Regions from separate parts of the Streptomyces sp. BHT-5-2 genome, predicted to be linked through region 2. Evidence: predicted binding sites of a transcription regulator. Region 2 holds the regulator's gene; the other holds the start of a gene.
The links. Region 2 encodes HrcA, which represses chaperone genes, less so after heat shock. Its sites were predicted from a motif close to TTNGCACTCNGNNNNNCNGAGTGCNAA; they were not measured.

Region 1: the regulator HrcA is predicted to act here: its motif matches at 3,022-3,048, upstream of groES (co-chaperone GroES).

Annotation. Positions count from the first base shown of each region.
Region 1 is NZ_CP081496.1:1,021,234-1,025,959, forward strand. It holds gene K2224_RS04305 (hydroxyacid dehydrogenase) at 1-389, shown strand, start outside; gene groL (chaperonin GroEL) at 808-2,433, opposite strand; gene groES (co-chaperone GroES) at 2,568-2,876, opposite strand; gene K2224_RS04320 (FtsW/RodA/SpoVE family cell cycle protein) at 3,352-4,726, shown strand, end outside.
Region 2 is NZ_CP081496.1:102,260-118,894, forward strand. It holds gene K2224_RS00495 (OsmC family protein) at 1-425, shown strand, start outside; gene K2224_RS00500 (16S rRNA (uracil(1498)-N(3))-methyltransferase) at 770-1,513, opposite strand; gene K2224_RS00505 (nitronate monooxygenase) at 1,510-2,610, opposite strand; gene dnaJ (molecular chaperone DnaJ) at 2,819-3,955, opposite strand; gene hrcA (heat-inducible transcriptional repressor HrcA) at 3,956-4,972, opposite strand; gene K2224_RS00520 (MBL fold metallo-hydrolase) at 5,295-6,029, shown strand; gene K2224_RS00525 (DUF3097 domain-containing protein) at 6,198-7,043, shown strand; gene K2224_RS00530 (DUF1876 domain-containing protein) at 7,151-7,426, shown strand; gene hemW (radical SAM family heme chaperone HemW) at 7,620-8,852, opposite strand; gene K2224_RS00540 (SpoIIE family protein phosphatase) at 9,160-11,205, opposite strand; gene K2224_RS00545 (long-chain fatty acid--CoA ligase) at 11,431-13,320, opposite strand; gene lepA (translation elongation factor 4) at 13,593-15,467, opposite strand; gene rpsT (30S ribosomal protein S20) at 15,819-16,085, shown strand.

The sequences.
Region 1 (4,726 bases), 910 kb from region 2:
GCGCGGGGAGCGACGTCGTGAGCGTGCACGCGCCGGAGGTGCCGGCCACCCGGCATCTGATCGGCCGGCGCGAGCTGGCACTGATGCCGGACGGGGCGACGCTGGTCAACACCTCCCGCGGCTCGCTGGTGGACGAGGCGGCGCTGGTCGCCGAGTTGCGCGGCGGGCGACTCGCCGCGGTGCTCGACGTCACCGAGCCCGCGCTCCCGGCCGCGGACTCGCCGCTGTACGACCTGCCGAACGTGCTGCTCACCCCGCATGTCGCCGGGTCGCTGGGGACCGAGCTGCACCGGATGGCCGACCATGCGCTCGACGAGCTGGAGCGGTACGCGCGCGGGCTGCCGTTCGCGGATCCGGTGCGGCGGGAGGGGCTGGGGCACTCGGCCTGAGGGAACGTCTGCGCTTGGGGAACGTCTGCGCTTGGCAGGTCACCTGTGCTTGGCGGGACACCTGTGCTTGGCGGGACACCTGTATCTGACGGGGTGTCTGAGCCTGACAGTATTCCTGAGCCTGACTGGACGTCTGTGCTGGGTGCGACGGCTGCGACGGGCAGGATGCCTGCGCTTGACGGCAGGACGCCTGCGCTTGACGGGACGTCCGTGCCGGGCGGGACGCCTGGGCGCGGGCCCGCCGACAGGAAGAACCAGAAGAACCAGGAGAACGGCGGCCGGCGGGGGGGGCGGAAAGCGGGCCGTCGGAAACGGTGGGCGGGCGGGGATTCAGGAAACGGGCGAGGCCCGGGCCGCTGGGGAGCGGGCCGGGCCTCGTCGGGTGCCGGCGCGGGGTGCGGCCGGCGGGAAGCGCGGGTCAGTGCGCGTGGCCGTGACCGTGGCCGGCCGCGGCGGGCTCCTCCTCTTCCTTCTTCTCGACGACCAGGGTCTCGGTCGTGAGCAGGAGGGAGGCGATGGAGGCGGCGTTCTCCAGGGCGGAGCGGGTGACCTTGACCGGGTCGATGACGCCGGCCTTGACCAGGTCGCCGTACTCGCCGGTGGCGGCGTTGAAGCCGTTGCCCTTGTCGAGCTCGGCCACCTTGGCGGTGATCACGTAGCCCTCCAGGCCGGCGTTCTCGGCGATCCAGCGCAGCGGCTCGACGGCGGCGCGGCGGACCACGGCGACACCGGTGGCCTCGTCGCCGTCCTTGCCGAGGTTGCCGTCCAGGACCTTGACGGCGTGGACCAGCGCGGAGCCACCACCGGAGACGATGCCCTCCTCGACCGCGGCGCGGGTCGCGGAGATGGCGTCCTCCAGGCGGTGCTTCTTCTCCTTGAGCTCGACCTCGGTGGCCGCGCCGACGCGGATCACGCAGACGCCGCCGGCGAGCTTGGCCAGGCGCTCCTGGAGCTTCTCGCGGTCCCAGTCGGAGTCGGTGGTCTCGATCTCGGACTTGATCTGGGCGACGCGGCCCTGGACGTCCCCGGAGTTGCCGCCGCCGTCGACGATGGTGGTGTCGTCCTTGGTGACGGTCACGCGGCGGGCGGTGCCCAGCACGTCCAGGCCGACCTGGTCGAGCTTGAGGCCGACCTCCTCGGCGACGACGGTGCCGCCGGTGAGGGTGGCCATGTCGCCGAGCATCGCCTTGCGGCGGTCGCCGAAGCCGGGGGCCTTGACGGCCACCGCGTTGAAGGTGCCGCGGATCTTGTTGACGACGAGGGTGGAGAGGGCCTCGCCCTCGACGTCCTCGGCGATGATCAGCAGCGGCTTGGAGGCGTTGGCCTGGATGATCTTCTCGAGCAGCGGCAGGAGGTCCTGGATCGAGGAGATCTTGCCCTGGTGGATCAGGATGTAGGGGTCGTCGAGGACGGCCTCCATGCGCTCCTGGTCGGTGACCATGTAGGGCGAGAGGTAGCCCTTGTCGAAGGCCATGCCCTCGGTGAAGTCCAGCTCCAGGCCGAAGGTGTTGGACTCCTCGACGGTGATCACACCGTCCTTGCCGACCTTGTCCATCGCCTCGGCGATGAGCTCGCCGACCTGCGGGTCCTGGGCGGACAGCGCGGCGACGGCGGCGATGTCGGCCTTGTCGTCGATCGGACGGGCGGTCGCCAGCAGGTCGTCGGAGACGGCCTTGACGGCGGCGTCGATGCCCTTCTTCAGGGCGGCCGGGGAAGCACCCGCGGCGACGTTGCGCAGGCCCTCGCGGACCAGCGCCTGGGCCAGCACGGTGGCGGTGGTGGTGCCGTCACCCGCGATGTCGTTGGTCTTGGTCGCCACCTCCTTGACGAGCTGGGCGCCGAGGTTCTCGTACGGGTCCTCGACCTCGACCTCGCGGGCGATGGTGACACCGTCGTTGGTGATGGTCGGGGCGCCGAACTTCTTGTCGATGACCACGTTGCGGCCCTTGGGGCCGATGGTGACCTTGACGGTGTCGGCCAGCTTGTTGACGCCGCGCTCAAGGGCGCGACGGGCGTCCTCGTCGAACTTCAGGATCTTCGCCATGGGTGCTTCAAGTCCTCTCGTTGCGATCGTCGGCCTCGCCGCCGTGACCGCTTTCGCTCAAACGAACTGCGCCCCTGCCCCGGTCGGTGAGAACGCGGGAACCAGGGGCGCAGATCAGGGCAAATCCGGGTGACTTACTTCTCGACGATCGCGAGCACGTCGCGAGCCGAGAGGACGAGGTACTCCTCGCCGCTGTACTTCACCTCGGTGCCGCCGTACTTGCTGTAGAGCACGACGTCGCCGACCTGGACGTCGAGCTCGACGCGCTTGCCGTCCTCGAAGCGGCCCGGACCGGTCGCCAGGACGACGCCCTCCTGGGGCTTCTCCTTCGCGGTGTCCGGGATGACCAGGCCCGAGGCCGTGGTCTGCTCGGCGTCGAGCGGCTGGACCACGATGCGGTCCTCGAGCGGCTTGATGGCAACCTTGGAGCTGGCGGTCGTCACGATCCGACCTCCCCCTTCGGAGATCTCACGGGGTTAACTGTCTGAGGTGGCGACCAGGTGGATCCGTCGTCGCGGGTGCCGGACCTGCCCGTCGCTGTGTTGGCACTCCCCAACGGAGAGTGCCAACGCTGAGACTATGACGCGGTTAGCACTCGGTCAAGCGGAGTGCTAGGGCCTGTCGTCCGGGGCGGCCGGTGTTCGCCCGGAGGGCGGGCGGGACGCCGGCGGCAGGCCCTGACGCGCCGGAGACGCGTACCGTGTCTGCTGCCGGTGGCCGGGCGTGGATTCCGACACATCCTCCCGCCCGGCGGCAACCGCGCCCGCGGCCACCCCCGTCTCCCCCCAGGGACCGCTGACCACCGGGCCACGACCCGGCCGCCCCGCGGCCCTGACCATCTATGGCGGAGGAACCGTGCGTGGACTGACCAGCGCCCCCCTGGGCTCCGGGGGGCCGGAGAGCGATGCCGAGCGCACCATGACGTTCACCGCGCTGGCCCATGCCCCGAACCGCCGGCGCACCGAGGCATGGCTGCTCGGCTTCGTCGTGCTCATCACCGTCTTCGGCTACGCCTACACCGAGCTGTCGATGAACGGGCGGCTCCCGGGCGGGCTGGCCGGCTTCGCACTGAGCGTCTTCTTCATCGCGCTGGTGCCGCACCTGGTCGTCCGGCGGTTCGCACCGCGTGCCGATCCGCTGATCCTGCCGTTGGCGACGCTGCTCACCGGGATCGGGCTGGTGCTGCTGCACCGGCTGGACATCACCTACGCGGCGAAGCCCCGGCTCCAACAGGCCCAGGCGGCGACCGGGCAGCTGGTGTGGACGGTCATCGGGGTCGCGGTCTGCATCGTGATCCTGATGGTGCTGCGCAACCACCGGCTGCTACAGCGGTACATCTACCTGACGATGGCGGTCGCGCTGGTGATGCTGATGGCGCCGGCGTTCTCCCCCGCGGACCAGTTCGGCGCCAAGCGCTGGATCCTGCTCGGGCCGCTGTCGCTGCAGCCCGGCGAGTTCGTGAAGATCATGATCGTGGTGTTCTTCGCGGGCTATCTCACGGTCAACCGCGATGCGCTGGCGCTGTCCGGGCGCCGGGTGATGGGCATGCAGCTGCCGCCGGGCCGGCAGCTCGGGCCGATCTTCACGATCTGGGTGATCAGCCTGCTGGTGCTGGTCTTCGAGCGCGACCTGGGCACCTCGCTGATCTTCTTCGGCGTCTTCGTGATCATGCTCTACATGGCGACCGAGCGGACCAGTTGGGTGGTCTGCGGTCTGCTCATGGCGGTGGTCGGCGCCGGCGTCGTCGGCTCCATCGAGCCGCACGTCAAGGGCCGGGTGATGGCCTGGCTGCACCCGATGGACATCTTCCTGCCGCCGAACCAGCGGCCGCCGGGCCTGATCTCCGACCAGGCGGCGCAGGCGCTGTTCAGCTTCGGCAGCGGCGGGATAGGCGGCTCCGGGCTCGGCCAGGGCCACCCCGAGCTGATCGGCTTCGCCGGCAACAGCGACTTCATCCTCACCACCGTCGGCGAGGAGCTGGGACTGGCCGGGGTGATGGCCATCCTGGTGGTGTACGCGCTGCTGGGGCAGCGCGGGCTGCGGGTGGGGCTGACCGCCCGCGACCCGTTCGGCAAACTGGTGGCGGTCGGGCTCTCCGGGGCGCTGCTGCTCCAGGTCTTCGTCGTCACCGGCGGCGTCACCGGCCTGATCCCGCTCACCGGCAAGGCGCTGCCGTTCCTCGCGAAGGGCGGCTCGTCGATGGTCGCGAACTGGGTGATGGTGGCGGTGCTGCTGCGGATCAGCGACAGCGCCCAGCAGCGGCGGGAGCCGGTCCGGCCGGCCCCGCCGCGGC
Region 2 (16,635 bases):
CCACGCGCACCGCCACGACCCACTGGGAGGGCAACCTCCTTCAGGGCAAGGGCACCGTCGCCCTGGAGTCCTCCAAGATCGGCACCTACGACGTGAACTGGCCCGCCCGCGCGGAGCAGCCCGGCGGCGTCACCAGCCCCGAGGAGCTGATCGCGGCGGCCCACTCCTCCTGCTACTCGATGGCCTTCTCGCACGGCCTGGCCGGCAAGGGGCACACCGTCGAGGCGCTGGACACCCGGGCCGACGTCACCTTCCAGCCCGGCGAGGGCATCACCGGCATCGTGCTGACCGTCAAGGCCCGGGTACCCGGCCTCTCCGAGGCGGACTTCCAGGCCGCGGCCGAGGACGCCAAGAAGAACTGCCCGGTCAGCCAGGCCCTGGCCGGCGTCAAGAACATCACGCTCCAGGCCGAACTGCTCTCCTGACGGAACACCGGGGCACAACGGGTGGGCCCGCCCCCTCAGGCCGACGGACCAACGCACGCCCCCGAACCGGGCGTTGACCACCAGAGGACCACTGAGCTCAGCCCCCACTCACCGTCTTTCCCACCCAACCCACGGGAGGGGACGGGCCGGAGGGGGTGGTGTGTCGGACGTAAAGCGCAGCAGTCCGGCACACCACCCCCGCAGGCCCGGCACCGCACCCGACAGCCCCGCGCAGCGGACCGGCGCCGCCAGGCGCAAAAGGCGAAGCCCTACGGCGGGAAAGCCGACAACGTGGGAGGCCGGCCAAGCGCAGCGGAACGGCCGACGACGTGAAGCCCCCGGGCCTAACTCCACCGCCCCGTACGCCCCAACAACAACGCCGTCGCCGCGGTCCCCGCCGTGGACGTCCGCAGTACGGAGGCGCCCAGCCGGTACGGCCTGGCACCCGCCTCGGCGAAGAGCGTCAGCTCCTCCGGCGAGACGCCGCCCTCGGGTCCGACGACCAGCACGATCGAGCCCTCGGTGGGGAGTTCGGCGGTGGCGAGCGGGGTGCTGCCCTCCTCGTGGAGGACGGCGGCGAAGTCGGCGTCGGCCAGCAGCGCGGCGACCTGCTTGGTCGTCAGCGGGTCGGCGACGCGGGGGAAGGTCAGCCGGCGGGACTGCTTGCCCGCCTCGCGGGCGGTGGCGCGCCACTTGGCCAGCGACTTGGCGGCCCGCTCACCCTTCCACTGGGTGACGCAGCGGGCCGCGGACCACGGCACGATGGCGTCCACGCCGGTCTCCGTCATGGTCTCCACGGCCAGTTCGCCGCGGTCGCCCTTGGGCAGTGCCTGTACGACGGTGAGGGTGGGCGTCGGCGGCTCCTCGGTCCGCAGACCGGTGACGGCGACGGACAGCCGGTCCTTGCCCTCGACGGCGGCGACGGTGCCCTCGGCGCCGGTCCCGGCGCCGTCCGTCAGCACGACCTCCTCACCGACCCGCAGCCGGCGTACCGACACGGCGTGCCGGCCCTCGGGGCCGTCCAGGGTCAGCGTGCCCCCGGCCCGTACTCCGGTGAGCGATTCGACGAGGAAGACGGGGGCGGTCATGCCGCACCGCCGGTGGTGTGGCGGGGGCCGCCCTGGCCGAACGAAGCACGGGCGGCGTCGAGTTCGGCCACCAGCACCTCCACCAGCTGCCCGGCCGGCAGCTCGCGCGCCAGCCGGTGCCCTTGGCCCGCCCAGAGGCTCAGCCCCTGGGCGTCGCCGGCCTTGGCGGCGGCCTTCCGGACCGGGGAGGTGAGGTAGTGCACGGCGGGATAGGCGGCCGGGGCGTACGGGCCGTGCTCCCGCAGGAAACGGTTCACCAGGCCGCGGGCCGGCCGCCCGGAGAACGCCCGAGTCAACTCGGTATGGGTGAAGAGGGGGTTGGTCAGCGCCTGCTTGTGCAGCGGGTCGGCGCCGGACTCGGGGGTGGCCAGGAACGCGGTGCCCAGCTGCGCCATCGAGGCCCCGGCGGCCAGTACCGCGGCGATCTGCGCACCGCGCATCAGCCCGCCGGCGGCGATCACCGGAATCTGCACCGTCTCCCGGACCTGGGCGAGCAGCGCCAGCAACCCCAGTCCGGCGCCGGTCCCGTCGGCGTGCGGATCGTCCCGGTGGGTGCCCTGGTGGCCGCCCGCCTCCACGCCCTGCACACACACCGCGTCGGCTCCGGCCCACTGGGCGGCCTGTGCCTCGGCGGCGGTGGTGACGGTGACGACGGTGTACGTGCCGACCTTGGCGAACGCGTCGAGGGCCGCCCGCGAGGGGCAGCCGAAGGTGAAGGAGACCACCGGCACCGGATCGTCGCGGAGGATCGCGAGTTTGGCCTCGTAGCCGTCGTCGGTGGGGCCGTTGACGTCACCGAGCTCGGTCTCGTACCAGGCGGTCTCGCCGGCGAGTTGCTCACGGTAGACCTCGACGGCGGAGGTGTCGGTCAGCTCGGGCTGCGGCATGAAGAGGTTGACGCCGAAGGGCCGGCCGGTCATCCCGCGCAGCCGTTTGATCTCCTGGTACATGCCGTCGGCGGTTTTGTAGCCGGCGGCCAGGAAGCCGAAGCCACCGGCCTCGCAGACGGCCGCGGCCAGCTCGGGTCCGGAGCCGCCGCCCGCCATCGGGGCCTGCACGACGGGGTGGCGGCAGAAATCGGTGAGCGCGGTGGGCATGCCCACATCGTGTCACGTCCGGCGCCCCGGCCCGAACGAGGGAGGCGGCCCGGGGCCGTGCCGACGGCGGCTGCCGCCGCGGGCCCCGGACCCCCGGCCGGGCGCCTACCGCCCGTTGAACGCATCCTTCAGCCGCGAGAACAACCCCTGCTGCCCCGGCTGACCGTGCCTGCCCGGGGGACAACCCCCGGAACCCCCGGCCGGGCGCCTACCGCCCGTTGAACGCATCCTTCAGCCGCGAGAACAACCCCTGCTGCCCCGGCTGGAACTGGCCCTGCGGGCGCTCCTCGCCGCGCAGCTTGGCGAGGCGGCGCAGGAGTTCCTCCTGCTCGGGGTCGAGCTTGCCGGGGGTCTGCACCTCGACGTGGACGATGAGGTCGCCCCGGCCGTTGCCGCGCAGATGGGTCACGCCGCGGCCGTGCAGCGGGATCGACTGGCCGGACTGGGTGCCGGGCCGGACGTCGATCTCCTCCACCCCGTCCAGCGTCTCCAGCGGGCACTTGGTGCCCAGCGCCGCCGCGGTCATCGGGATGGTGACCGTGCAGTGCAGATCGTCGCCGCGGCGCTGGAACACCGGATGGGGCAGCTCGTGGATCTCGACGTAGAGATCGCCGGCGGGACCGCCGCCCGGGCCCACCTCGCCCTCGCCGGCCAGCTGGATCCGGGTGCCGTTGTCGACACCGGCCGGGATCTTGACGGTGAGGGTGCGGCGGGAGCGGACCCGGCCGTCGCCGGCGCACTCGGGGCACGGCGTCGGGACGACCGTGCCGAAGCCCTGGCACTGGGGACAGGGCCGGGAGGTCATGACCTGGCCCAGGAAGGAGCGGGTGACCTGCGAGACCTCGCCGCGGCCGCGGCACATGTCACAGGTCTGCGCCGAGGTGCCCGGCGCCGCGCCCTCGCCGCTGCAGGTGGTGCAGACGACGGCGGTGTCGACCTGGATGTCCTTGGTCGTGCCGAACGCGGCCTCGCTGAGCTCGACGTCCAGACGGATCATGGCGTCCTGGCCGCGGCGGGTGCGCGAGCGCGGGCCGCGCTGCGAGGCTGTGCCGAAGAAGGCGTCCATGATGTCGGAGAAGTTCCCGAAGCCGGCACCGAAGCCGCCCGCGCCACCGGCGCCGCCGGCCTGCGAGAGCGGGTCGCCGCCGAGGTCGTAGACCTGCTTCTTCTGCGGGTCCGACAGCACCTCGTAGGCGGCGTTGATCTCCTTGAACCGCTCCTGGGTCTTGGGATCCGGGTTCACGTCCGGGTGCAGCTCGCGCGCCAGCCGGCGGAACGCCTTCTTGATCTGGTCCTGCGAGGCGTCACGGCTGATGCCGAGGACCGAGTAGTAATCCGTGGCCACTTACGACTCCGCGAGGATTTGTCCGACGTAACGTGCCACTGCGCGTACCGCTCCCATCGTTCCGGGGTAGTCCATGCGGGTCGGTCCGACCACGCCCATTTTCGCGACGGCCTCGTCGCCCGAACCGTATCCGACGGTGACGACCGAGGTGGACGTCAGGCCCTCGTGAGCATTCTCATGCCCGATCCGTACGGTCATGCCCGAGTCCTTGGCCTCCCCGAGCAGCTTGAGCATCACCACATGCTCCTCGAGGGCTTCCAGCACCGGCCGGATGGTCAAGGGGAAATCATGCCCGAAGCGCGTCAGATTGGCGGTGCCGCCGATCATGAGCCGCTCTTCGGTCTCCTCCACCAGAGTCTCCAGCAGTACCGACAGTACTGTCGAGACGGTGGCCCGGTCGTCCTGTTCGAAGGATTCCGGGAGATCCTGCACCAGCTGCGGGACATCCGTGAAACGGCGGCCGACGATCCGGCTGTTGAGCCGGGCGCGCAGGTCCGCCAGGGACGTCTCGCCGAACGGCGTCTGGCAGTCGACGAGCCGCTGCTCGACGCGGCCGGTGTCGGTGATCAGCACCAGCATCAGCCGGGCCGGGGCCAGGGCCAGCAGCTCGACGTGCCGCACCGTGGACCGCGTCAGGGACGGGTACTGCACCACCGCCACCTGGCGGGTCAGCTGCGCCAGCAGGCGCACCGTGCGGCCCACCACGTCGTCCAGGTCGACGGCACCGTCGAGGAAGTTCTGGATCGCGCGGCGCTCGGGGACGGACAGCGGCTTGACGCCGGCGAGCTTGTCGACGAAGAGGCGGTAGCCCTTGTCGGTGGGGATCCGGCCGGCGCTGGTGTGCGGCTGGGCGATGTAGCCCTCGTCCTCCAGGGCCGCCATGTCGTTGCGGACGGTGGCCGGGGAGACGCCGAGCCGGTGCCGCTCGGTGAGCGCCTTGGAACCGACCGGCTCCTCCGTCCCGACGTAGTCCTGGACGATGGCGCGCAGCACTTCGAGCCTGCGTTCACTGAGCATCTCGCCACCTCCAGTCGGCCGTCCCGCCGTGTCGTCTCGTTACTCCTGGCACTCACATGGGCCGAGTGCCAGACCCTGGGCCAGTGTACGGCCGGGTAGCGCGGATGCGGCAAGGGCGGGCGTACTCAGGACTTACCCACCCCCGTGGAATCCGACCCGCGGGCCGCCCCCGGGAAGGCCCGGAGCGGACCCCGGGGAACCCCCGGTCAGGCGCCGCCGCGGCCCCCTAAGGGTCCCGGTCGGTGCCCGTTGCGGGGCCGGCACCGGACCGGCTTCCGCGGTGTGCCCGGCAACGCTATCGCGGGGGCGCTAGCGTCTCGGTATGCGCACCACATGGGAAGAGGCGGGCTGGGAGCGGCTCGGCGAGGGGGTGGTCCGGCGCCGGATGCCGGGCTGGGACGAGACGATCGGTGTGGTCGCCGGTTCGGACGGCGTGTTGATCGTCGACACCGGCGCGACGCTGGGTGCCGGGGCGGAGCTGCGCCGGACGGTGCGCGCGGTGCTCGGCCGCGGTGTGACGCATGTCGCGCTCACCCACCCGCACTTCGACCACGTCCTGGGCACCGCGGCGTTCGCCGGGGTGGAGGTGTTCGGCGCGGCCGGGCTGGGCGAGCTGCTGCGGCGCGACAAGGAGGCGCTGCGGGCCGACGCGGTCCGGCACGGCGTGGACCCGGATGCCGCGGCGGAGGCCGCGGACCTGCTGGTCGTCCCGCGTCACGAGGTGCACGGGCGGCTGGCCGTCGGCCTCGGGGACCGGGAGGTGCTGCTGGCCGACGTGGGGCCCGGTCACACCGGGCACGACCTGGCCGTCCTGGTGCCGGGCCGGGCCGGTGAACGGGGGATCGTCTTCTGCGGCGACCTGGTCGAGGAGTCCGGCGAGCCGCAGGCGGGCCCGGACGCGGTGCCCGGTCGGTGGCCCGCCGCGCTGGACCGGCTGCTGGCGCTGGGCGGCGAGGACGCGGTGTACGTGCCGGGCCACGGCGCCGTGGTCGACGCCCGCTTCGTCCGCGCCCAGCGCGACGCCCTGGCCGTCCGCTTCGGGGCGAACTCCTCCTGAAGCGGCTCCCGTTGGGCCGTCGAGTCGCCGGCCCAACGGGCCCCGCCCCTTCGGCCCGTCCCTCGTCCCCCGTCTCCCGGCCCACCGGCCGACGTTTCACCGCCCCGTCGTTTCACCGCCCCGCGCCCCGCCGCCCCTCCGTCCCGCCGGAACAGGAAGCAGACCCGCATGCACAGCAGGCACTACAACGCCGACCTCACTCCCCCCTGGAAGAAGCCCCGGCCGGTGCCCGAGGTACCGGCCGACCCCGGGCTGGTCGTCGAGGAGGTGGGGACGGGCTACTGCGGCGCGGTGCTGCGGTGCGAGAAGACCGCCGAGGGCCCGACGGTCACCCTGGAGGACCGCTTCGGCAAGCAGCGGGTGTTCCCGATGGTGCCGCGCGGCTTCCTCCTGGAGGGCCGGACCGTGACCCTCGTCCGTCCGCGGAGCGGCCCGGCACCGAGCGGTCCGGCGCGCACCGCGTCCGGCTCGATCGCGGTCCCCGGGGCGCGCGCCCGGGTCGCCCGGGCCGGCCGCATCTATGTGGAGGGGCGGCACGACGCGGAGCTGGTGGAGCGCGTCTGGGGCGACGACCTGCGGATCGAGGGCGTCGTCGTGGAGTACCTGGAGGGCGTCGACGACCTCCCGGCGATCGTCGACGCCTTCGACCCCGGACCGGACGCCCGCCTCGGCGTCCTGGTGGACCACCTCGTCCCCGGCTCCAAGGAGTCCCGGATCGCGGCCGCGGTGACCGGGAAGCACGCGCTGGTCGTCGGCCACCCGTACATCGACGTCTGGCAGGCGGTGAAGCCGTCCTCGTTGGGCATCGAGGCGTGGCCGGAGGTGCCCCGGGGCCAGGACTGGAAGACGGGGGTGTGCCGGGCGCTGGGCTGGCCGGAGAACACCGGTGCGGCCTGGCAGCGGATCCTGTCCCGGGTGCGGTCCTACAAGGACCTGGAGCCGGCTCTGCTGGGGCGGGTGGAGGAGCTGATCGACTTCGTGACGGCGCCGGCGGGGGCGGACGACGGGGGCTGAGGTCCGGCGCGGTGGTCCTGGGCGGCGGCGTGCGCGGGCGGTGCACGCCGTGCGCCGCCTCGGCGGTGAGCGCACTCTGGTAGCAGCGATTCCGGAGGTGACCCGCCATGTTGAAGACCGCTGTCGGATGGCATGTCGAGCTGGAATTCGAGGAGGACACCCACCGCACCCGGGCCGCCGCGCTGGTACGACTGCCGGACGGGACCGAGGTGCGGGCCCACGGCTATGCCAGCCGCCACCCCGCCGACGGGAACCAGCCCCGGGTCGGCGAGGAGGTCGCGGGGGCCAGAGCCCTCAACGACCTGGCGATGCAGCTGCTGACGAAGGCCCACGACGAGATCGACACCGCCTCGGGGCGGACGTCGCGGCCGCTGATCCACTGAACTCCGCTGCCCTGTGGGCCGGTTGAGGCGCCGGCCCGACGACGGCCGCCGCTCCGCGCCCCAGGGGTGCCGCACGGCCAGACGGTGCCCCGGTGGGGCGGTCCGTCCACCACGTCCACCAGGTCACGGCAGGGCGGTCGGCCCATCGGGGCACGGGCGGAAAGGTCGGTCCACCGGAGCGCGGACGGAGCGGTCAGTCCACCAGGTCGCGCACCACCGCGTCCGCGAGCAGTCGGCCGCGGAGGGTCAGCACGGCCCGGCCCGCCTCGTAGGGGCCGGGCTGCAGCAGGCCGTCGGCCACCGCGCGGGCGGCGGCGCGGGCCCCGGCGGGCGCGAGCAGGGACAGCGGGCAGCCGGCGGCGAGGCGGAGCTCCAGGAGGATCCGCTCGACGCGGCGGTCCTCACCGGAGAGGAGTTCGCGGCCGGCGCCCGGGGAGCGCCCCTCGGCGAGGGCCTGGGCGTAGGCGGCGGGGTGCTTGACGTTCCACCAGCGGACGCCGCCGACGTGGCTGTGCGCGCCGGGGCCGGCGCCCCACCAGTCGGCGCCGGTCCAGTACAGCTCGTTGTGACGGCAGCGGCCGGCCTCAGTGGTGGCCCAGTTGGAGACCTCGTACCAGGAGAAGCCGGCGGCGGTCAGGCGCTCCTCGGCGATCAGATAGCGGTCGGCGTGCACGTCGTCATCGGTCATCGGGACCTCGCCGCGGCGGATCCGGCGGGCCAGCTGGGTGCCCTCCTCGACGATCAGGGCGTAGGCGGAGATGTGGTCCGGGCCGGCGGCGGTGGCGGCGTCCAGGGAGGCCCGCCAGTCGTCGTCGGACTCGCCGGGGGTGCCGTAGATCAGATCGAGGTTGACGTGCGCGAAGCCGGCCGCGCGGGCCTCGGCGACGCAGGCTTCGGGGCGGCCCGGGGTGTGCGTGCGGTCGAGGATCTTCAGGACGTGCTGCCGGGCGCTCTGCATGCCGAAGGAGACGCGGTTGAAGCCGGCCTCGCGCAGCTCGGCGAGGTAGCGCGGGCCGACCGACTCCGGGTTGGCCTCAGTGGTGATCTCGGCGTCGGGCGCCAGGCCGAACTCGTCGCGCACCGCGGCCAGCATCCGGCCGAGGTCGGCGGCGGGCAGCAGGGTCGGGGTGCCACCGCCGACGAAGACCGTCTCGACCGGGCGGGGGTCGTCGCCCAGGACCTTGCGGGCCAGCCGGATCTCGTCGACGAGGGTGTCGGCGTAGGTCTCGCGGGAGGCCAGGGCGCCGCCGGGGCCGCGCAGCTCGCCGGCGGTGTAGGTGTTGAAGTCGCAGTAGCCGCAGCGGGTGGCGCAGTACGGCACGTGCAGATAGAAGCCGAGGGGGCGCTCGGCGGCGCCGGTCAGCGCATGGCGGGGCAGCGCCCCGTCCTCGGGCATCGGCTCACCATCTGGCAGTGCGGAAGGCATGGGGTCCATTGTCCGTCATGGCGCGGGGTGGACGGGCGCCCGCCCGAGGTGCCTGGGGAACGGCGGTGCGGTGCGGGGCCCGGCGGGCCTCCGGCCGGGCTGTCGACGGGCCTCCGGCCGGGCTTGCGGCGGGCTCCGGCCGGGCTTGCAGCGGGCTCCGGCCGGCGCCGTGCACCGCACCGCACCGCACCGCACCGCACCGCACCAAGGGAATATCACCCCCGCTCGCCCGGTTGTGGCCCCGCAGGGGGCCCGCGCACCCCCTACGGGAACCGTTCGCCCCACCCCTACGGGCCCCACCGCCCCCTCAAGGGCAGCCCCCCTCCGCCTGCAGCACCATCAGCGCCAGGTCGTCGTCGGGCGGCGTGGGGCCGAAGGCGTGCACCGTGCGGCGGATGTGTTCGGCGATCGCCTCGGCGCTCCGCCCGGCCGTCGCGGCGAGCGCCGAGACCAGCCCGTCCTCGTCGTCGAAGAGCCGCCGGCCGCAGCGGCGCTCGGTCACCCCGTCGGTGACGCACAGCAGCGTCTCCCCGGGGCACAGGTCGAAGGACTCGCTGACGTAGGCCGCCTCCTCGACGACGCCCAGCAGCATCTGCGGGGCCGCGACGACCCGCACCGCGCCGTCGGCGCCCAGGACCAGCGGCAGCGGGTGGCCGGCGCTGGCGAGGGTGCACCGGGCGCCGCCGGCACCGCCGCGGTAGGGGACGATCTCGCCGTAGAGGAGGGACAGGAAGCGGGCCTGCTCGCCCTCCTCGCGGATCTCCACGGGGGCCTCCGCGCCCGCGCCGGCCGCCGCCACCGCCGCCGCCACCGCGGCGACGGAGTCCGCGGCCTCCCGGGCCATGGTCTTGTTGAGCCGGTCCAGCACCTCGGCGACGCCGAAGCCGTCCCGGGCCAGCAGCCGCAGCACCGGCCGGGCCAGCCCGGTGACCGCGGCGGCCTCGGGCCCGCTGCCGCAGACGTCGCCGAGCGCGAAGCACCAGCGGCCGTCGCCGGCGTCGAAGAGGTCCCAGAAGTCACCGCCGGCCCAGGCGCCCTCGCGCGGCTCGTAGACCACCGCCGACGCCACGCCCGGCACCCGGGCCCGCCCCTGGGGCAGCAGCCGGCGCTGCAGGACCCGGCTGATGCGTTCCTGGCGGCTGTAGGCGCGGGCGGTGGCCACCGCGCGGGCGGCCCGGCGGCACAGGTCCTCGGCGAGCGCGACCACCTCGCCGGGGAAGCGCCGCAGCCCGGCCCGGCCGAGCAACAGGGTGCCGAGCCGGCGGCCGCCGGCGACCAGCGGGCAGGCCAGGGCCGCGCCGCCGGGCTCCGGGCCGGCCGGCTCGTGCGGCCAGGGCCAGGGCACCGGGACCGGCCGGCTGACGGCGGTGCCGTCGATCCCCAGGCCCAGCGGCGCCTTCTCCAGGGCAGCCCGCAGTGAATCGATCCGGCTCTCGGACTGGTGCCAGACGCGGGCAAGCCGCGGGGCGTCGCCGACCTCGGCGAGGCCGCGCCCAGGAGCGCCGCCGTCGCCGTCGTGGAGCCACACCGCGCACCAGTCGGCGAGTCGCGGAACGATCAACTGGCAGGCGAGCGAGGCGACCTGGTCGGCGTCGAGTTGCCCGGAGAGCAGGTCGGACGCCTCCGCCAGGAAGGAGAGCGCGCCGCTGTCGACGCCGCCGCGCTCCCGCACGGGCCGGTCCTCGGGCGGGGCGGCGCGGCGCGGTACGGGGGCGAGGAGTTCGGAGGCCCGCAGTCCCTGCCGGAAGACCTCCTCGTCGAGGGCGCCGTAGGTGCCGTGGGGGTCGAGGGCGTCGTAGGCGCCGTCGACGGTGTCCGGCTCGGGCCAGGCGGCGTCCGGGCCGCCGACCGGCAACCGGAACCACACGGTCTTCATCGCCCGCCGGTAGGTGACGCCCCAGGACTCGGCCACCGCGCTGATCAGCCGCAGTCCGTGGCCGCCCGCCTCGTAGGCGCCGGTGTCCTCGCGGGCCCGTACGGGCTGGGTGGGGTGCCGGTCGGAGACCTCGACGACCAGGCCGGGGCGGGGTGGTTCCTCGGGGACGGCGTCCGGGGGGTCGTCGGGGTGCGGCAGCCGCTCCTCGGCGGGGTCGAGCCGGCAGAGCACGTCGACGGTGGTGCCCGCGTGCACCACGGCGTTGGTCACCAACTCGCTGACCAGCAGCACCGCTTCGTCCGCCAGCGCTTCGGTGAGCCGGTCGGCGCCGGGCAGCCGCCGCGCGGCCCAGTCCGCGAAGGCGGCCCGGACGAACTGCCGTGCGGCCGCCGCGGCCCGCGGGTCACCGGGCAGCGTGGCGCGCAGGGAGCGCGCGGCGGCCCCGGCAACGTCGTCCCGTCCGGCCGAAGTTGTCATCCTCATTGAGCAACTCCCGAGCAGTTCCCCAGCGGCGCCGGATGCGCCAACGCCAGAGTGACAGAACGAGCCCGCACATAAGCGGTGAGTCACGGAAGTGCGTGGTCAGAGGCGTCAATTCGGCTGACGCGGGGCGGCAGTTGGCCGGGGCGCGCCGGAGCGGCGCGGGTCCCGCCCGCGCCGCCGGCACCGTGCCCGCCGCCGTCGCCGGTCCGGCGACGCGGCCTACGCCTCCCGCGCCCCGGCGTACATCTCGTCGAGCAGGTCCTTGAAGGCCCGCTCCACCGCCGGCCGCTTGATCTTGAGGCTGGGGGTGATCTCGCCGTGCTCGATGTCCAGGTCGCGCGGCAGCAACCGGAACTTGCGGATCTGCTGCCATCGCTGGAGCCCCTCGTTGACCCGCTCCACATAGCCGTCGATCAGCGTGCGGACCTGGTCGGTGGCGACGACCTCGGCATAGCTCCGGCCGGCCAGGCCGTGCTCCTCGGCCCACTTGAGGATGGTGGGTTCGTCCAGCGCGATCAGGGCGGTGCAGAAGTTCCGGTTGGCGCCGTGCACCAGGACGTTGGAGACGAACGGGCAGACCGCCTTGAACTGGCCCTCCACCTCCGCGGGCGCGATGTACTTGCCGCCGGAGGTCTTGATGAGGTCCTTCTTGCGGTCGGTGATCCGCAGATAGCCGTCCGGGGAGAGCTCGCCGATGTCGCCGGTGTGGAACCAGCCGTCCTCCTCCAGGACCTCGGCGGTCTTCTCGGGCAGGCCGTGGTAGCCCTGCATGATGCCGGGGCCGCGCAGCAGGATCTCGCCGTCCTCGGCGATCCGCACCTCGGTGCCGGGCAGCGGCTTGCCGACGGTGCCGGTGCGGTACGCCTCGCCGGGGTTGACGAAGCTGGCGGCGCTGGACTCCGTCAGGCCGTAGCCCTCCAGGATGTGGATGCCGGCGCCGGAGAAGAAGTAGCCGATGTCCGGGGCGAGGGCGGCCGAGCCGGAGATCGCGGCGCGCAGCCGGCCGCCGAACGCCTCCCGCAGCTTGGTGTAGACGAGGGCGTCGGCGACCTTGTGCTTGGCGGCCAGCGCGAACGGCACCGCGGTGTTGCCGGTGTGCCGGAAGTTCTCCTGAGAGGTTTTGGCGTACTCGCGGGCCACCCCGGCCGCCCACTGGAAGATCTTGTACTTGGCGCCGCCGCCCTCGCGCGCCTTGGCCGCGACGCCGTTGTAGACCTTCTCGAAGATCCGCGGGACGGCGGCCATGTACGTCGGCCGGACCACCGGCAGATTCTCGATGATCTTGTCGACCCGGCCGTCCACCGCGATCACGTGCCCGACCGAGATCTGCCCGGCGCTGAGCACCTTACCGAAGACGTGCGCCAGCGGCAGCCAGAGGTACTGCACGTCGTCCGTGGTGACCATGCCGGTCGCCTGGATGGCACGGGCCATGTACGCCCAGCAGTCGTGGGCCAGCCGCACGCCCTTGGGGCGGCCGGTGGTCCCGGAGGTGTAGATCAGGGTGGCCAGCTGGTCGGCGCGGAGCGCGGCGACCCGCTCCTTGACGCACTCCGGGTGCTGCTCCAGATGGACGGTGCCGCGCTTCTCCAGCTCGGCGAGGGAGAGCACCCAGCCCTCGGGGTCGTCGTCCGCGGGCTGCGCGTCGGCCTCGTCGATGACGACGACGTGTGCCAGCTCGGGCAGCTCGGCGCGCCTCTCGCGGGCCTTGGCGAGCTGCCGGGCGTTCTCCGCGATCAGTACCCGGCTGCCGGAGTCGGCCAGGATGAACGCGGTCTCGTCGGCGTTGGTGGAGGGGTAGACGGTGGTGGTCGCGGCGCCGGAGCAGAGCACTCCGAGGTCGGCGAGGATCCACTCCACCCGGGTGTCGGCGGCCAGTGCCACCCGTTCCTCGGGGCGGATGCCCAGTGCGATCAGGCCGGCGGCCGCGGCGAGGACCCGCTCGGCGGCCTGGCCCCAGGTGAGGACCTTCCAGTCGTCCGGCCCGGCGCCCGAGGCGGGCGGGACGGGGTAGCGGTATGCCTCGGTGTCCGGTGTGGCCGCGACCCGCTCCAGGAACAGGGTCGCCACCGAAGGCGGCCGGTTGTCGATCAGCGTGTGAGTGTCGGTCACGGCGTCCTCCGGGGCCCGCTTCGTTGCTGGTGACTCGCGAGTAACCTTTGAGCAGTGATCAGACTAGAGCGCGTGGGGCCGCCACGTAAGGGGCTGCACCCGACTGGTTCACGATGTGACCCGAGCGATAGGTGCACATGACACACGCTTGACCGGCGGGCCCGCGGGCCCCGTGCGACCGGCGCCGACACGGCGCGGGGCGCCGGTCCCCCAAGGAACCGGCGCCCCGCGCATGCGTCCTGCGTCCGTCGCTTCTCCGACGACGCCCCGGACTACTTCTTCGACTTGCCGTCGCCGTCGGAGTCCGAGGACAGCACCGCGATGAACGCCTCCTGCGGCACCTCCACGCTGCCGACCATCTTCATCCGCTTCTTGCCCTCCTTCTGCTTCTCCAGCAGCTTCCGCTTACGGGAGATGTCACCGCCGTAGCACTTGGCGAGGACGTCCTTGCGGATGGCGCGGACGGTCTCACGGGCGATGACCCGGCTGCCGATGGCGGCCTGGATCGGCACCTCGAAGCTCTGCCGCGGGATCAGCTCGCGCAGCTTGGCGACCAGCCGCACGCCGTACGCGTACGCCTTGTCCTTGTGGGTGATCGCGGAGAACGCGTCGACCTTGTCGCCGTGCAGCAGGATGTCGACCTTGACCAGGTCGGCGGTCTGCTCGCCGGTGGGCTCGTAGTCCAGCGAGGCGTAGCCGCGGGTCTTGGACTTGAGCTGGTCGAAGAAGTCGAAGACGACCTCGGCGAGCGGCAGGGTGTAGCGGATCTCGACCCGGTCCTCGGAGAGGTAGTCCATGCCCAGCAGCGTGCCGCGGCGGTTCTGGCACAGCTCCATGATCGAGCCGATGAACTCGCTGGGCGCCAGGATCGTGGCCCGGACGACCGGCTCGTGCACCACGTCGATCTTGCCGGTCGGGAACTCGCTGGGGTTGGTGACGGTGTGCTCGGCCCCGTCCTCCATCTCCACGCGGTAGACCACGTTGGGCGCGGTCGCGATCAGATCGAGGCCGAACTCGCGCTCCAGGCGCTCCCGGACGACCTCCAGGTGCAGCAGGCCGAGGAAGCCGACGCGGAAACCGAAGCCCAGGGCGGCCGAGGTCTCCGGCTCGTAGACCAGCGCGGCGTCGTTGAGCTGGAGCTTGTCCAGCGCGTCGCGCAGCTCGGGGTAGTCCGAGCCGTCCAGCGGATACAGCCCGGAGAACACCATCGGCTTGGGGTCCTTGTAGCCGCCCAGCGGCTCCTCGGCACCCTTGCTGAGCTGGGTGATGGTGTCGCCGACCTTCGACTGGCGGACGTCCTTCACACCGGTGATGAGATAGCCCACCTCGCCGACGGACAGGCCGTCGGCCGGCTTCATCTCCGGCGAGTTGGTGCCGATCTCCAGCAGCTCGTGGGCGGCGCCGGTGGACATCATCTTGATCCGCTCGCGCTTGCCGAGCGTGCCGTCGACGACCTTCACGTACGTCACCACGCCGCGGTAGGCGTCGTAGACCGAGTCGAAGATCATCGCGCGGGCGGGCGCGTCCTTGACGCCGACCGGGGCCGGCACCTCGCGGACGACCTTGTCCAGCAGCTCGGGCACGCCGACGCCGGTCTTGGCGGAGACCTTCAGCACGTCCTCGGGCTCGCAGCCGACGAGGTTGGCCAGCTCGGCGGCGAACTTCTCGGGCTGCGCGGCCGGCAGGTCGATCTTGTTGAGGACCGGGATGATCGTGAGGTCGTTCTCCATCGCCAGGTAGAGGTTGGCGAGGGTCTGGGCCTCGATGCCCTGGGCGGCGTCGACGAGGAGGATGCAGCCCTCGCACGCGGCCAGCGAGCGGGACACCTCGTAGGTGAAGTCGACGTGGCCCGGCGTGTCGATCATGTTCAGGATGTGGGTGGTCCCACTTCCCGCTTCGCCCTCGGAGGGGCTCCAGGGCAGCCGGACCGCCTGGGACTTGATCGTGATGCCGCGCTCGCGCTCGATGTCCATGCGGTCGAGATACTGCGCGCGCATCTGCCGCTGGTCGACGACACCGGTGAGCTGGAGCATCCGGTCGGCGAGCGTCGACTTGCCGTGGTCGATGTGCGCGATGATGCAGAAGTTTCGGAGGAGCGCCGGGTCGGTACGGCTCGGCTCCGGCACGTTCGGAGGGGTCGCGGGCACGCAGGGTCCATTCAGTGAACGCGGGTAGGCGGGACTCGGTCTTGTGATGTCTCCCCCATCGTCCCATGACCGGCGGGGGTGAGGGGTTCGGGCATGGGGCGGCGGGGCGGGCCCGCTCGGGCGCCGGGACACCGGAGGCCGGGGCGCCAGGCATGGCACGCCTTCCGGAGGGGCGGGGTCCGCTTCGGCCGTTACAGGCGCCGGGTACGCGGGCCGCCCGCGCGCGGGTGCCGGTTCAGGGTCCGGTTTGGGAGCCCGTAAACCCTGCTGGTAGCCTGGTCCACTGCGCTTCGTGCCCTCTCTCGTACGAGGCGCAACTCGAAACTCCAACGAACCTGAAAAGGCTCTTTCGTGGCGAACATCAAGTCCCAGATGAAGCGGATCAAGACCAACGAGAAGGCTCGTCAGCGCAACAAGGCTGTCAAGTCCTCGCTGAAGACCGCGATCCGTCGCACCCGCGAGGCCATCGAGGCCGGTGACCTCGAGAAGGCCACCGCCGCGCAGGCCCTGGCGGCCCAGAAGCTCGACAAGGCCGTCAGCAAGGGTGTGCTGCACAAGAACAACGCCGCCAACAAGAAGTCGGCGCTGGCCAAGAAGGTCGCCGGCCTCAAGGGCTGACCTTCGCCCCGACCGCGCCCGACGCGGTCACCCTGCCGATCAGGGACCCAGCGGCCCCTCTCACCGCTCCCTTTCGGTGCACCACCGCGCCGCACGCGGCCTGCGTTCGCCACGCGGGTGCGGCGCAGTCGGCTCCTCCGCGGCAACGTCCGCCGAGCAGCCGTCCTAACTGGATACAAAAGACCTCGTCGGTCCCCTTTTGGGGACGGCGGGGTCTTTTGTCGTGTGTGTGTGGGGGGGGGGACGGCAGGGGGTGGTGGGGGCGGGCGGTTGAGGTGAGGCCCGGAAGGCCCCGGAAGCGCCCGGTGTGCGCTCGGCGGGCGTTTGCGGGCGGGCGCTCCGGGGAGGTGCCGGCGCGACTCCCGGTCGAGTCCGAATGCACCTTCCGGCAGGGTGCAACGCGGCTCCGGAGAGCGTCAGATGTGAGGGATGTCCACTAGTCTGCCGCCATGTCCAATTCGGGGGAGCAGAACGATCCCTACTCCGTACCGCAGCCTCCCGCCTACGGTCCTAGGCCCGCGCCGCAGTCGCAGTCGCAGCCGCCGCCTCC